2 regions of the Metabacillus schmidteae genome follow, and region 1 is predicted to be linked to the other one. Evidence: riboswitches for the same ligand, from Rfam matches in the RefSeq annotation. Region 1 holds a riboswitch; the other holds the start of a gene.
What was found. A riboswitch is a leader RNA that binds a small molecule or an ion and turns the genes downstream of it on or off. The one in region 1 is predicted to bind S-adenosylmethionine.

Region 1 (7,760 bases):
AAAGTATATGAGTTTATAGGAACCATTTAAATAGAGGGATGAGAATTTCAAGGTCTAATTGAAGAACTAACTGATTCATGTTTTAATTGACGAAAGAGATATGATCATATTTCATAAAAAAATCGTCCCTTTCTTGTATAAGGTGGTGTGGTAACTTCATTATACAAAATAGGGCGATTTTTTTGTTCAATTATGTCTTTAAATAAGGCTGTTTTCGTAGGGTTACATTTATTAATACCATTTTAGATCGATAGTGGAATGGAGCGGAAGACACTTGACTCCTGCGGGAAGTGAGGCAAGGCTGAGACCCCGCAGCCGAAGGCGAGGAGGCTCAGCTTCCTCCCCGCGGAAAGCAAGTGTCTGGAGCGCAATGAAACGTCCCGGTATACACGTTTATTTGCATCAAAAAATCAAAAATATCAAAGTATGTAAAAGAACCTAAAAAGGCTAACCCAAATGTCTAAAATCTAGACTTTTGGGTCAGCCCCTTTCCTACTATGCAAATCGATAATAAATAAGTAAAAACGCACTTAATACAAACAAAAAGTTTAATGATACAAAAATCATTTGATCTAATTTTGTTTTATGCATTCTAATCGGAGGATGGTAAAACGAAATTCCTTCTATAATAAAGATGAGCAGCACAATGTGAATCATCGCATGTCCAACAACCTCTGTATAGCCGAAAATGGTTGTTGTTAAAATAAACAAAATCGTGACCACAACCGCTAATACTCGATTTAAGATTCCAACAACTAATAGATACCCAACAACAAACTCGATAAAAGCCGAAAGTACAACAAATATTCCAGGTTCAAAGCCAAATGTCGGAACATTGTGATGGTGGATAATCTCAGTTGTCATCATTGGATACACCCATTTTTCAACGGCTACCCAACATAAACTTAACCCTGTCCCTAAGTATAAAAATGGAAATCCCACATTTTCCAGCCTTGTTTTTCCGATTAATAATACTCCGATAATCGCTACATAAAACCCATAATCTAACATATGGAACCAACCGGCTTCACTCCATACAAAGATAAATAACCCAAGCATAAAAAGGGCTGCAATTTTCGTCGCATAGTGATGTGGAATAAGCAAAAAGATGATAATAATCCACATGATGAGCGTTTGCCATGTTTGATTAATTGCGAACTCAGGTGCAAACATTGTCCCATTCACAACCTGAAGGATAAACGATAAAGCTGTTCCATATTTCAGCAAATACCTTGAATACTTGCGAAAGCTGTCCAGTTTTAAATCAATTTTTGCTGCAAGAGGAATATCCAATACTTTCCCCATTACTTGAGATAAAACAGCTAAAATGATTGCACATAATAAGGAAATCGTAATAAAAAATGGTGATAAAATTTGCTCAATGCTTATTTTCTCAGGTTCAACTGTTGCAAACCATTTAACATGTGCACTTGCTATGACAGGTATGATCATACACGTCAACGTTAACAAGAAAATCAGTCGTTTTTTCATGTAATAAACTCCTCTACTGAAAATAGATACTACTTAGTCTGGTAAATATGAATTTAAATATGTATGATCATAGACTAAGTAACGTAACCTCAACCAAAATAACCAGGATATTTTACCTACCTAAAAGATGTATTGATTATATTACTTTAAACCTAAAGAAACAATAAAGACTTTTTAAACATTGTGTGAATAAAAAATCCATTTCAATAAAAAAGAGCTAACTCAAAAAGAGTCAGCTCTAGTCCTTTATACATTTACATTTTCACTTTTCTTTACAGCCGGTAGCTTCTCCAATGCTGCATCAAAATCCTTAATCAAGTCTTCTACTTTCTCCAATCCTACACTTAATCGGAGCAATCCATCAGAAATTCCGCGTTTTTCACGCTCTGCAGGCGGCATTGCTGCGTGCGACATTTTAGCAGGATAGGAAAGAATTGATTCAACAGCACCTAAACTTACAGCAAAAACAGGAAGCTGAACATTCTCAACTAATGTTCTTACTGCATCTCCATCCGCTAATTTAAATGATAATACCGCTCCTGGCCCATCCGCTTGATATCGTTGTGTATCATGTCCCGGATGAAAGCTCAAGCCCGGGTAATATACCTCTTCTACTTTTGGATGATCTGCTAAAAACTCGGCGATCTTTAATGCTGATGCTTGAGATTGTTGCAGGCGAACATGCAGCGTCTTTAATCCTCTAAGAACCAACCAGGCATCCTGTACACCAAGCACAGCACCAAATGCATTTTGTAATTTATATAAACGATCACCCAGCTCTGGATCCTTAATAACAGCTAGTCCCGCAAGCACATCACTATGACCTGCTAAAAACTTCGTTGCACTATGAAGCACAATATCTACACCAAGCTCTAATGGTCTTTGAAGCTCTGGCGTTAAAAACGTATTATCTAAAAAGGTTAGACAATTATTAGCTTTTGCCAAGTTCACAATGCCTTGAATGTCGGTTACCTTTAACAATGGATTTGAAGGTGTTTCCATATAAATGACCTTCGTATTTGGTCTAATTTCAGATGCAACCTGATGAAGATCTGTCATATCGACAAACGTATGCTCAATGCCAAAACGAGTTAAAACATCTGTAATAATTCGAAATGTTCCACCATATACATCCTCTGTTACCAATACATGATCACCTTGGGATAGTAATAAAAATGCAGTAGAGATAGCTGCCATTCCTGAAGAAAATGCCAAGCCTCTAGTTCCACCCTCTAATTCTGCAATAGCTTGTTCCAAAGCTTCTCGTGTCGGATTTCCTGAACGAGCATAATCATATTTTCCAAATTCATCAATATCAAATTGATGAAATGTTGAAGAATGATGAATCGGCACACTTACCGATCCTGTGCTGTGATCCACCTTTGATTCATTATGAAGTAGTTTTGTTTGAAATGACCAATCATGATTGCTCAACTGCTACCGCCTCCTTCATCGCTTTAAATGCTTGTGCTAAATCTTCTATAATATCCTCTGCGTGCTCCACACCTACCGAGAAGCGCAGCAATTTGTTACAGACACCATTTGCAATTCGAATGTCCAGAGGAATGTCCATATGAGTTTGTGTAGCTGGATAGGTGATAAAGCTTTCAATCCCGCCTAAGCTTTCAGCAAATGTGATAGTCTTTAGATTTTTCAAAAATGGATTTACCCATGTTTCATCCTGCAAACGGAACGAAAGCATTCCACCTTTTCCCGGGTAAAGGACATCAAGTACATCAGGATGCTCCTCTAAAAACTGTGACACTTGCTGAGCATTTTGCTGATGCTGTCTCATGCGAAGTGATAATGTCTTCATTCCTCTCATTAATAACCATGAATCAAATGGAGATAAAACTGCTCCAATTGCATTTTGATGTTGAAAAAATTCATCACTTAATTCCTGACCTTTTGTCACAACTAATCCGGCAAGTACGTCATTGTGGCCACCTAAATATTTGGTTGCACTATGAATCACAATGTCTGCACCATCTAAAATTGGTGTTTGTAACACCGGCGTATAAAATGTGTTATCAACAATCACTAATATTTCATGTTTTTTAGCGATTGATACTAATTCTTTTATATCCGTTTCCTGCATTAATGGATTTGTTGGTGTTTCAATGAATAAGGCTTTTGTTTTTTCATTAATTAGCTTTTCAGTTTCTGTTGGATTTGTGAAATCATCGTATTGAAAAGATAATCCGTATTTTCTCCACTCTCTTTCAAACAAACGATATGTTCCACCATATAAATCAGAAGAAACGATTAATTCATCACCACTTTGGAATAATGCCATGATCGTTTGGATTGCAGCCATACCTGAGCTAAAAGCAAATCCTCGATCACCGTGTTCTAAATCAGCAATCGCCTGCTCAACAAGTAATCTGGTTGGATTTCCTGTACGGATATAGTCAAACCCGGTTGATTCTCCAATTCCTGCATGACGATAAGCTGTAGAAAAATAGACTGGCGGGCTAACAGTACCTGTCACATTTTCACTTCGATTCCCAATTTGCGCTAATTTCGTTTCAATTCGTTTGCTCATGTTTCTCACTCCTAAAAGTTGTATTAATCATTATGGGCATTGAGAGAAAGCGTTCGTTATCCCACTGGGACAAAATAAAAAGCCTTCCTCGTTAAGAAGAAGACTGTATGTTTTAAGTGCGCTTCTTCTTATCTCTCAAGCATAAAGCTGGTGTTGCTTGCTGGATTTAGCACCTTGGCACTCGTGGAAGATCTTAATAGAATACGTTAACTTAATATTTACTAGGAACCTAGAACCTACTTAATTTGTTTAAGTGGGGCTTTTAAAAGCACGCAAGTGCTTGCGGCTTGCGATGCAAGCCTGCGACAGATGATGAAAAATGCTTCGAACAAACAAAACCGCTTTGTTCGCTTCATTTTTCATCATCTGTCGGTGCTTTTAAAAACCAACATAGGTATCTGCTAAAACAGTAAATATTAATCACCAGATCTTCACTCGTTATGAACCGGTTGCTGAGGCTTCATAGGGCCAGTCCCTCTGCCTCTCTTGATAAGAAATATATGAAATTTTTGATTTACTTTTTTTACTACTTTACATGATTTATGTATATATTGCAATATAATTATCGTAATAGTTTGACTTGTATGTTCAATTGTAATGGTAACACAGGTATATTTTTCATCCAATTTAAGAAAAGTGCAAGCTCCTTACTCCGCCCCGACAGGGATTAGAAGCTCTTGGTATTCACTTTTTCCCTTTATTTGGATTTCGCGAATGGTTTTATACTGGCTTTCTTTATAAAAGCATTCACATTCCTTTTTTCCGTATGCTTTTAGCACCTTTTCCATTTAAAAACGATACATATTTGGATTATTTTTACAATTCACACCTCTTTCGAAAGCACATTTCCCTTTTTTTGGCTTTTGCGAAAGGTTTTATACTTGCTTTCTTATAGATGCATTCACATTCCTTATTTTCGTATGCTTTTAGCACTTTTCTGCTTAAAAGAGATTCACATTTGGATTATTATTACAATTCACACCACTTCCGTGAGCATATTTTCCTTTTTTTGGATCTTACGGAAGGTTTTATGCTGGCTTTCTATATAGATGCATTCACATTCCTTATTTTCGTATGCTTTTAGCACTTTTCTACTTAAAAAAGATACATATTTGGATTATTATTACAATTCACACTACTTTTAGATTCATATTTATCTTTTCCTCGATTTTGCGAAAGGTTTTATACTAGCTATCTTTAAAAAAGCATTCACATTCCTTTTTCCGTATGCTTTTAGCACCTTTTCCACTTCAAAACGATACACATTTGGATTATTATTACAATTCACACCTCTTTCGAAAGCATATTTCCCTTTTGTCCGTATGCACTTATCCTTTCGAATGAGAAAATGTTCTTTATCTTTAATTCAAGAATGCTTATGACCTTGTGCCCTTTGTACAAGGAGTTAGGCACGTTTTAACAAAAATAAAAACCGACAAATTCGTCGGCTCACTTTGTTTTTTCATTAAAATAATTTACAGCATACATAGATCCTTCCGCCACCATTGTATTATCATCAATATCATATGGATCAGGGTGGCCGGCTTTTTCCATAACTGGTTCTTTTCTAGATAAAAGTATTTTTGCTTTATTTTTCATGCGTTGTATTTCATAATTCATCTTATTTTTTCGTTTTTCATCTTTTAACAAATATGAAGTAACACCTATTGTTGATAGTGCAACACCGGATAAAACCACTGTCCTCTTTGATAAGGCTTGTTTTTTCATTGTGATTCTCCTCTCACTCTTTTTTAAATAGGTTTACTATGTACATTCCCTTGTCCCAATTTTTCAAACCTGTTTCTCAAAATTTTTTCTATATGCATTTTTAAGGATGAAACTACTTATGCGTGTTAAAATAGAAAGGGGTTTCAAACATATATGCATCAGGAGGGAAATCATGAGTAAACAAACAGGGATTATAGAGGAGCGTTCCTTTTATTCAGCTTCATTAGATGAAGAGGTAACATTACTTATTTATCTGCCGGCAAATTTTTCTCCTTTATATAAGTATAGTTTACTAATTGCACAGGATGGACAGGATTATTTCAAGCTGGGACGTGTTGGGAGACAAATCGAAGCGCTCATGAAAGAGGAAGAAATTGAAAATGTCATTGTTATAGGAATTCCATATAACAATGTGGAGGAACGAAGGGATAAATACCATCCAAATGGTGTAAAAGTGAAGCAATATGTACGCTTTCTTGCACATGAGCTTGTTCCATATCTGGATGAGGAATTTCCATCCTACCAAGTCGGATACGGACGTGCTCTTATCGGGGATTCCTTAGGGGCAACAGTTTCATTGCTAACAGGCTTAACGTATCCGAATATTTTTGGTAAGCTTATTCTGCAATCACCTTTTGTAAATGATGATGTGTTGGAAGCAGTGGAAAACTTCACTTCACCTACCCGACCTATTGTTTATCATCAAATCGGAAAACAAGAAACAGCTGTAAAAACAACTAATGGTGAAATCGCTGATTTTCTAACACCAAATCGCGAGCTTTCAAAAGCAATTAAAAAAAAGAAATTCTCTTATACGTATGAAGAATTTGATGGCGATCATACGTGGAAGTATTGGCAGCCTTCATTAACACCTATTTTCAAACAAATATTTGAGTAATTTTTTCACACTTCTTACGTACATATGTTTATTTTCAAAAATTTGATATACTAACACTATAATGACTCGTTAGGAGGGAATGACATGAAATACGGAATTGCCCTTTTTCCATCTAAAAAACTGCAGGATCTTGCCAATTCTTATCGAAAACGCTATGACACTCATTACGCTTTAGTCCCGCCGCATTTAACATTAAAGACTCCATTTGAATCAGAAGATAATGAGATCAAGACTATTGCAAAAGAATTGCGTAAAGTCGCTGAATCTACAAAGCCATTACACATTTCCATTAAAAAGGTAAGCTCTTTTTCACCAGTGAATAACGTCATTTATTTAAAAGTAGACCCTACAGATGAGCTTAAAGCTCTTCATGATCAGTTACATACAGGTTCACTGGAAAGCAATCCGGAATATGCGTTTGTTCCACATATTACAATTGGTCAAAACTTATCAGATGATGAACACTCAGATGTTTTAGGGAACCTCAAAATGTTAGATATTCATCATGAAGAAATCATTGACCGTTTTCACCTTTTATATCAATTAGAAAACGGGACTTGGACTGTCCATGAAACATTTTTACTCGGAAAGGAAAGCTAATAATTGAACATACAACAAGTGACAACAAAAGAACAACTAGATGATGCATTTTCAGTAAGATACACTGTTTTTGTAGACGAACAACAAGTTCCTGCCGAAGAAGAAATTGATCAATTTGAAAATGAAGCAGAACATGTCGTGTTATATGATGACAGTCAAAAGCCTGCCGGTGCCGGTCGTGTACGCATTGTCGATGGCATAGGAAAGCTTGAAAGAATTTGTGTTTTATCAGCAAATCGCAAAAACGGTGCCGGTCGAATCATCGTTGAAAAATTAGAGGAAATTGCCATCCAACAAGGTGTTAGCAAACTTAAGCTAAACGCACAAACACACGCCATTTCCTTTTATGAAAAATTAGGCTATGAGGTTGTATCAGAAGAGTTTATGGATGCAGGTATCCCTCATGTGACAATGATAAAAGAAATAGAAAAAAGCTAACTTATTTGGTTAGCTTTTTTTCTATACTTCCTTTTTCACAAGCTTTTTTCGATCCTTTAA
Region 2 (7,760 bases), 750 kb from region 1:
TCGGTGGAAAAATTGTTGGAATTTGTATTGTTCTGGCGTTCTCGATTTATCATAGTGCTAGTGTTATAGATACGCTTATTTGGGGTGCTTATGGTGTGTTCCTTCAATTAATTGCGTATTTATTGTTCGAACTTTTTACTCGAAACTTTTCAGTGGAAGAACAGCTTAAAAAAGGAAATATTTCTGTAGGGATTATTAGTATGTGTGTATCAATTGGATTGGCCTTTGTTATCGGGGCATCGATTACGTAAAAGCTTATGAACAAGGAGACAGTTGCGTGTGATTGAACAGAATATCAAACAAAGCAAAGCGATCTATTGGGCTTCAGGGATCGTATCTGTATGTGGAATCATTTTTGAAGTATTATTTGGTGCAGCTGGCTCTTACTTACTTGGTGATGGTGTAAAACAATACACCCTCACCATTTCTCTTTTTTTGACCGGTATGGGCATTGGCGCTTCAATAAGTGAGAAGGTAACAAAGAATTTAATATTGTCATTTGTATGGATTGAATATTTAATCGGTATTATTGGTGGACTTTCAACGTTTTTATTGTTCGGCGTTTCTGCCTTTTTAGAGTCTGGAATGGATGCTTTCTTTCTTTACTCAATTACGTTAATAGTAGGTGCACTAACTGGAGTAGAACTGCCGATCTTAATTAGAAAAGCAAATGAGATTGGTGTCACGTTGCAAAAAAGTACTGCAAAAGTGTTGTTTTCTGATTATGCTGGAGGTCTAATTGGTGGATTACTGTTTGTTTACTTGCTAAGACCGGAATTTGGACTTGTAAAAACAGCTTTTCTTGTAGCCATTATTAATGTTGCCATTGCCTTATGGATTTTACTTTATTTTAAACATGAGATCAAAACGTTTAAACGCCATTTCTCAGCGGGAGTAGTCATTTTCCTTATCCTTATTGCAGGCATTTTTTTTGGTGAAGAAACAGCTTTTACGTTTGAACAAAAACTTTATAGAGATCCGATTATCTATACCGAACAATCCGATTACCAGCAAATCATTTTAACAAAGGAACAAGGAGATTTACGATTATTTCTCGATGGACAGCTTCAATTTAGTTCGAGTGACGAATATCGCTATCACGAAACTCTCGTACACCCTGCAATGGCTACAGCTAACAGGAGAGAAAACGTTCTGGTACTTGGTGGCGGGGATGGTTTAGCTCTAAGAGAGTTACAAAAATATAAAGAAGTAAAATCAATGACTTTGGTTGACCTGGATCCTAAAGTTGTGGAGCTAGGGAAAACAAATCGAGATGTTGTTTCTTTAAACCAAGAGGCATTTGAGGACAAACGTGTTCAAGTTATTAACGAAGATGCTTTCCAGTTTTTAAAACATAAAAAAGGTACCCTATATGATGTCATATTGATTGACTTGCCTGATCCAAATAATGAGTCATTAAACAAGTTATACACTCTTGAGTTCTACCAATTGGTACGAAATCGTTTAGCACCAGGAGGATCAATCATGATACAAGCAACAAGTCCTACCTTCGCAACAGAGGTATACTGGTCCATTAACAAAACGATACAAGCCGCAAATCTTTATACCGATAATTTGCACGTCGATGTTCCAAGCTTCGGTGATTGGGGCTTTGTGTTAGCAAAAAGAGAAGAAGTTGACTTGAAACAAGCTGACATAAAAGCCCAAACGAAATTTTTAACAAATGAAGTATTAGAAGGTTTAACTTCTTTCGGTAAGGACATTGATCAAGAAATACTAGATGAAAAGGGAAATCAAATTCCACTCGATACAAATACCTTGACAAGGCCTACTATTATAGAGAAATACGAAAAAGCTTGGAGAAGTTATTAAGTGTATGTCAATCGTTTCTTATTTCTATCTAAAATATCCAATAAATGAAAAACACAGCCCAGGTACTCCGAACTGTGTTTTTCGCTTTTAGAATTCCGGTAGAGAATCTAAATTATTGTCCCTGTTGCCATCTGGTTCACTTCTTAAAATATCGCGACCGTACTTATGAAATACATCAATATGAGCGAGTTTGCCGCCCTTTGCTTCTGAGAGTGCTTGTACATAATCAAGCTGTCTACCTGACTCTGTCTGAAATGCAATTAAGTCTCCATCTTCATTCTTTCTAACAGCCACGATTTTCTCTTGATTAGGTTTCATATCCTCTGCAATTTCTGCCTGTACTTCATCTTGATTAGACTGATTTTTGTATTGATGAAAAACTTGTTCAAAACGATCCATTTTTATCACCTCATGAATTGTATGTCCAATTGAAGTGATTTTATTCGTAAGATTTAACTGCTTCAACGTCTACTCGACCAGAAAAGAAGGTAGCTCCACCACCCATATCAGCCACACGATCTGGAGTTAGCGTATTTACGAGGTGTTTTTCTCCTGCAACATCTGACCATAATCCTTGGCTAACAACAACTCCAGGTAGCACCAGCTCTCCAACAGATGCTGCCAGTTCACATTCGCCGCGATCATTCCAAATTCGAACGTTATCTCCATCTTTAATTCCCCGTTCAATCGCATCTTTCACATTCATAAATAATTTTGGGGATTTTTCTAACTTAATGTGCTTTTCATTATTCGAGAATGTTGAATTTAAAAAGTTATGGTTCGGTCCTGGAATAAATAAAAATGGATAACGACTTTCTGGTTGAATAGGAATGTAGGTAGGCAAACCTGGATGTCCGTCCTCTTCCATTTGTCTTGAATATAATTCGATCTTCCCGCTGGGTGTTTTTAAGTTTTCAAGTAAATAATTTGTTTGCTTAGCCTTTATAAAATGTGTTTTCTTTAATTCATCATAAGTAACATGTTCTAAGTATTGATTTGAAGTACTGCTTAATGCTTGATTAATTAATACTTCATCAGAATCTTTAAATTCCGGCTCATCAAATTCCATTGCTTCAGCTAATAAACGAAACACTTCTGTATTTGATTTACTCTCTCCATAAGCATTAATTACAGGCTCATGAAGATGAATATATTGATGCCAATAGGACGTGTAAAAATCAACATTTTCAAAAGCAGATGTAGCAGGTAAAACAATGTCTGCATACATAGCTGTTTCCGTTAAAAACAAATCGTGAACAACGGTAAATAAATCATCTCTTGCCAACCCTTCGCGAACTTTGGTTGCCTCTGGTGCCACCACCGCAGGGTTACTTCCATATACAAACAATGACCGAACCGGTCTTTTGATTTCAAGAAGTGCTTGTCCAAGTTGATTCATATTAATAGTACGAGTTTGTTTTTTCAATAAGTCCGGACGTTGAAGTGCGGTTGTATTGTGCGCAAGAAAAGCTGAATTAGACTTTAATGCTCCTCCACCCTTTACTAACCATTGGCCTGTTAATGCAGGTAAACAAGCTATAGTACGGACAATCATTCCACCATTATCATGGTGTTGTATACCATTTCCAATTCTGATCATCGAAGGAGTAATATCTCCATACATACGGGCTAATTCATAAATATGTTCTACAGGTACACCTGTGATTGACGACACCATATCTGGATTATATTGCTTTACATGTTCTTCTAATTCTTTAAATCCAACTGTATATTGTTCTAAAAAATTCTTATTCACTAATTCTTCTTTAAATAGAATATGCATGATTCCTAATGCAAGCAAGCCATCTGTTCCAGGTAAAATAGGAATAAACCAATCTGCCATTCTACCTGTTTGGTTTTTATGTACATCAATCACGACGATCTTTGCTCCATTTTTTCTCGCTTTTTGGGCAATCATCATTTGATGCATATTTGTACTAACAGCATTAATTCCCCATAGAATGAATAACTTTGTTTCTGTCATATCCTCAGGGTCAGTTCCATAGCTTCCTCCCATTGTATATTTATACCCTTTCGAACCAGCTACAGAACAAATTGTTCGATCCAGTTGGCTTGAACCAAGACGATGAAAAAAGCGACGATCCATGCCCTCAGCATTAATATTTCCCATATTCCCATAAAAGCTATAAGGAAGGATCGATTCTGCCCCTTCTTCTGCAATTAGTTTTTTCCATTTCATGGAAATTGTCTCTATTGCTTCCTTCCAGGTGACTGGGACAAATTCTCCTTTACCTTTAGTTCCAATTCTTTTTAAAGGTGTCTTAAGCCTTTTATCGTCATAAATTCGCTCTCCCATATTTCGCACTTTGTTACAAATATTCCCTTTTGTAACAGGGTGATTAGGATCACCTTCAACTTTTACTATTTTCCCATCTTTTTTATGAATAAGTAATCCACACTGATCCGGACAGTCCAAAGAACAAACGGACGGAACAACACCACTTTCAATCTCTTTATATCTTTGCATTGTGATTCCCTTTCATGAAAAAAATTGATTTTTAAATTATATCAAAAAATCTATTACTTCGAAAGTTCTGAAAATATATTGACTTCTGAATATTAACTCTTATATATTAGTTACATTGCGTTTTTAAGAAATGTTTAAAATTTAATATAGATTCTATCAAGAGAGGTGGAGGGACTGGCCCATTGAAACCTCGGCAACAGCATTGTGCCAATTCCAGCAAGCATGGCTTGAAAGATAGAAAGAGTTCACTTATGTCATTGTATAAACGATATAAAGTAATCATCTCTTTCCATCTCTGGAGAGAGATTTTTTTATAGATTACAGTACATTTTTTACATTGTTAGTGTGAAGGAGATGATTAGATGAATGTTTTAGTTACAGCCCCATATAACGAAGTTGGTCTAAATGAGCTGAAGTCACTTTTTGGCAATTATACCTATCGTTGTTGGAAAGATCAGGGAAGGGCCTATCATGAAGATGAATTAATTTCTCTTCTAAAAGAGACAAAGGCTGAAGGATTAATTGCTGAACTTGATAAGGTGACAGAAAAAGTATTTGAAAGTGTACCAGAATTAAAGTTTGTTGGTGTATGCCGTGGAATGCCTTCCAATGTAGATGTTGAAGCTGCTTCCAAACGAGGAATACCTGTGTTTTACACCCCCGCCCGTAATGCACAAGCAGTTGCAGAGCAATTTATTGGCAACCTTATTACTTTTTATAGACATACGATTCCATCAAGTGAGTGGCTGAAACAGGAGAAATGGGACGGTGACTACTTGCAAGCCTATGTAAAATTCAAAGGAAATGAAATTTCCGGAAAAACAATCGGCTTAGTCGGCTTCGGTGCAGTTGGGCGAAAATTAGCTAATATCCTTAAAGCCTTTGACTGTTCCATACAATATTATGATCCTTATGTAGAAAGCGAGGATCCTGCTTATTCCCGCGTTTCTTTGGAAGATGTGTTCTCAACAAGTGATGTTGTTTCTATTCACCTTCCCCGGACAGATGAAACGATCGGGATGGTTAACGAGAATTATCTAGGTCTAATGAAAGAGGATGCAGTGCTCGTGAATACCTCAAGAGCTGTTGTAGTGGAGAGAGACGCACTTGTTGCTGTACTAAAAGAGGGAAAAATTAGAGGAGCTATTTTAGACGTATTTTATCATGAGCCTCCAGATAAAAGTGATTATGAAATCATTCAATTACCAAATGTGTTAGCAACACCTCACCTAGCTGGAGCCAGCTTTGAAGTAGAAGATCACCATGTTTCTATCATGAACCAAGCTCTTGTGAAGTGGTTTAACAAGCAAGCTGTTGAAATCCCAACTTTGTTCAATAGAAAAGACCTGCATGTAAAGTCATAAGAAAGAGGTAATAAATGTGAATAAAGAATCAGGTTATTTAGTATTTGATATTGGAACAGGAAATGTTAGAGTTGCCATTGTTACCACTTCAGGTGAAGTTGTTAGTATTGAACGGGAAGATATTCACTATCTAACAGAAACCTTGTATCCTGACAGCCGTTACTTCTTACCGGATACACTTTGGGAGCAAGTCATTCGTTTAGCAAAGAAAGTGATAAAAAACTCACCAACTGTAACAATCAAAGGTATTACATCCACTAGTCAACGCCAAGGAATTGTTTTACTAGACAAAAGCGGAAATTCGTTTATTGGGTTACCGAACATTGATAATCGCGGGCGAGAATGGGAACAAGATTACTTAGAACGCGATCTTATCTACAAAACAACAGGCAGATTACCGTCTGCTCTCTTCTCGGCACTAAAGCTTGTAGGATTAAAGAAAAGACAACCCGCTCTATGGGATAGAATTGCATCATTTACTAGCATTAGTGATTGGATTACCTATAAGTTAAGTGATGTTCTAGTTTATGAACCCTCACAGGCGACTGAAACCTTACTTTATAATGTACGGGAACAAACTTGGTCTAAGGAAATGTGTGAGCAATTTGACATTCCATTTCATTTTTTACCTGAATTAAAATGGTCAGGTTCAATTCTTGGTCATATTATTCCTTCCTTGGCAGAGGAATTGGAAGTAAATAAAGATGTTTCTATTATTGTAGGTGGCGGAGATTCCCAATTGGCCATTGAAAGTACTTTTGCAAAAACCAATGACATGATTATCATTTCGGGCACAACCACTCCAATTTGCAAGATGATTGACGAATATAAAGGTGATGAAGAAAAAAGAGCTTGGACAAATGCTCATACTCACAAAAACCGCTGGTTGGTTGAGACAAACCCAGGGATAACTGGCTTGAATTATCAGAAATTGAAAAACTTATTTTATCCAAACGAAAGCTATCAGCAAATGGAATATGAAATATCTCAGCTGGACTTAGTAGAATGCGTGGCAGCGTTAGGAATATATCTCTCAGATGAGAAAAATGCCTCCAAAAAAGGTGGGTTTATATTCAACGCTCCCCTTGCTCAAGATTTATCAAGAGCCCACTTTGTTGCAGCTGCGTTATGGGAAATTGCTTGTACAATCCGCCTCCATTTTGACCAAATTTTAGAGGTCACTCCTTTTGACTTGCCGTATGTATGGGGTTGTGGCGGAGGATTTCAAAGTGAACAATTAGCTCAGTTTATTGCTAATTTACTACAAAAAGAGCTGAGAATTCCTAACGGCTTTAGTCAAGCTTCTGTCGTAGGTGCTGCTGTCATCTGTAACCAAGCACTTGGACAAGAAAATTTGATTTCTAAAGATTATAAAACGATTAAACCTGATAAAAATCATCAAGATAACAGGTATTCAGAATGGTTAAGAACACAACATTTCTTTTCTGAAATGAATAGTACGTTAAACTAAAAAATTTATTATAGATATGGAGAGAAAAATATGCTCGACAAGATTGGAATACCTAAACACTTAAGCTGGGGCTTTTTAGGCGTAATGCTCTTTATGATGGGAGATGGACTTGAAGCTGGTTGGCTAAGTCCGTTTTTAATTGACCAAGGGATGACTGTTCAACATACTGCATCCATTTTCACCGTTTACGGAATTTCGCTTGCCCTTTCTTCTTGGTTTTCAGGTGTATGTTTAGAAGCATTTGGCGCAAAACGTACAATGTTTATGGGACTCTTATTTTATATTATTGGAACAGCTGGGTTTATAGCTTTTGGTTTTGAAACTATGAATTATCCAATCATGCTGATCACGTACTTTATTAAAGGACTAGGTTATCCATTATTTGCGTATTCTTTTTTAACATGGGTTATTTACCGTACCCCTAAGAATAGATTGAGTACAGCAGTAGGCTGGTTCTGGATCGCTTACTGTGCAGGGATGATGGTGCTTGGAGCATGGTATTCAAGCTACGCCATAAAATATTTTGGCTATATCAATACATTGTGGACATCCATATTCTGGGCATGTCTTGGTGCATTCTTTGCTTTAATTGTCAATAAAGATA

Region 2: another riboswitch for S-adenosylmethionine. It lies ahead of HWV59_RS09605 (2-hydroxyacid dehydrogenase); the one in region 1 lies ahead of HWV59_RS06175 (methionine biosynthesis PLP-dependent protein).

What each region holds. Positions count from the first base shown of each region.
Region 1 is NZ_CAESCH010000001.1:1,263,701-1,271,460, reverse strand. Features, by position in the region: gene HWV59_RS06190 (bifunctional diguanylate cyclase/phosphodiesterase) at 1-30, shown strand, start outside; gene HWV59_RS06185 (DoxX family membrane protein) at 496-1,491, opposite strand; gene metC (cystathionine beta-lyase) at 1,738-2,925, opposite strand; gene HWV59_RS06175 (methionine biosynthesis PLP-dependent protein) at 2,912-4,036, opposite strand; SAM riboswitch class I at 4,393-4,532, opposite strand; gene HWV59_RS06170 (hypothetical protein) at 5,486-5,764, opposite strand; gene HWV59_RS06165 (alpha/beta hydrolase) at 5,937-6,662, shown strand; gene HWV59_RS06160 (YjcG family protein) at 6,747-7,262, shown strand; gene HWV59_RS06155 (GNAT family N-acetyltransferase) at 7,266-7,700, shown strand; gene HWV59_RS06150 (DUF3231 family protein) at 7,722-7,760, opposite strand, start outside.
Region 2 is NZ_CAESCH010000001.1:2,018,303-2,026,062, reverse strand. Features, by position in the region: gene HWV59_RS09625 (DUF350 domain-containing protein) at 1-251, shown strand, start outside; gene HWV59_RS09620 (polyamine aminopropyltransferase) at 280-1,833, shown strand; gene HWV59_RS09615 (DUF3892 domain-containing protein) at 1,921-2,232, opposite strand; gene HWV59_RS09610 (molybdopterin-containing oxidoreductase family protein) at 2,273-4,321, opposite strand; SAM riboswitch class I at 4,472-4,562, shown strand; gene HWV59_RS09605 (2-hydroxyacid dehydrogenase) at 4,684-5,685, shown strand; gene HWV59_RS09600 (FGGY-family carbohydrate kinase) at 5,702-7,156, shown strand; gene HWV59_RS09595 (MFS transporter) at 7,187-7,760, shown strand, end outside.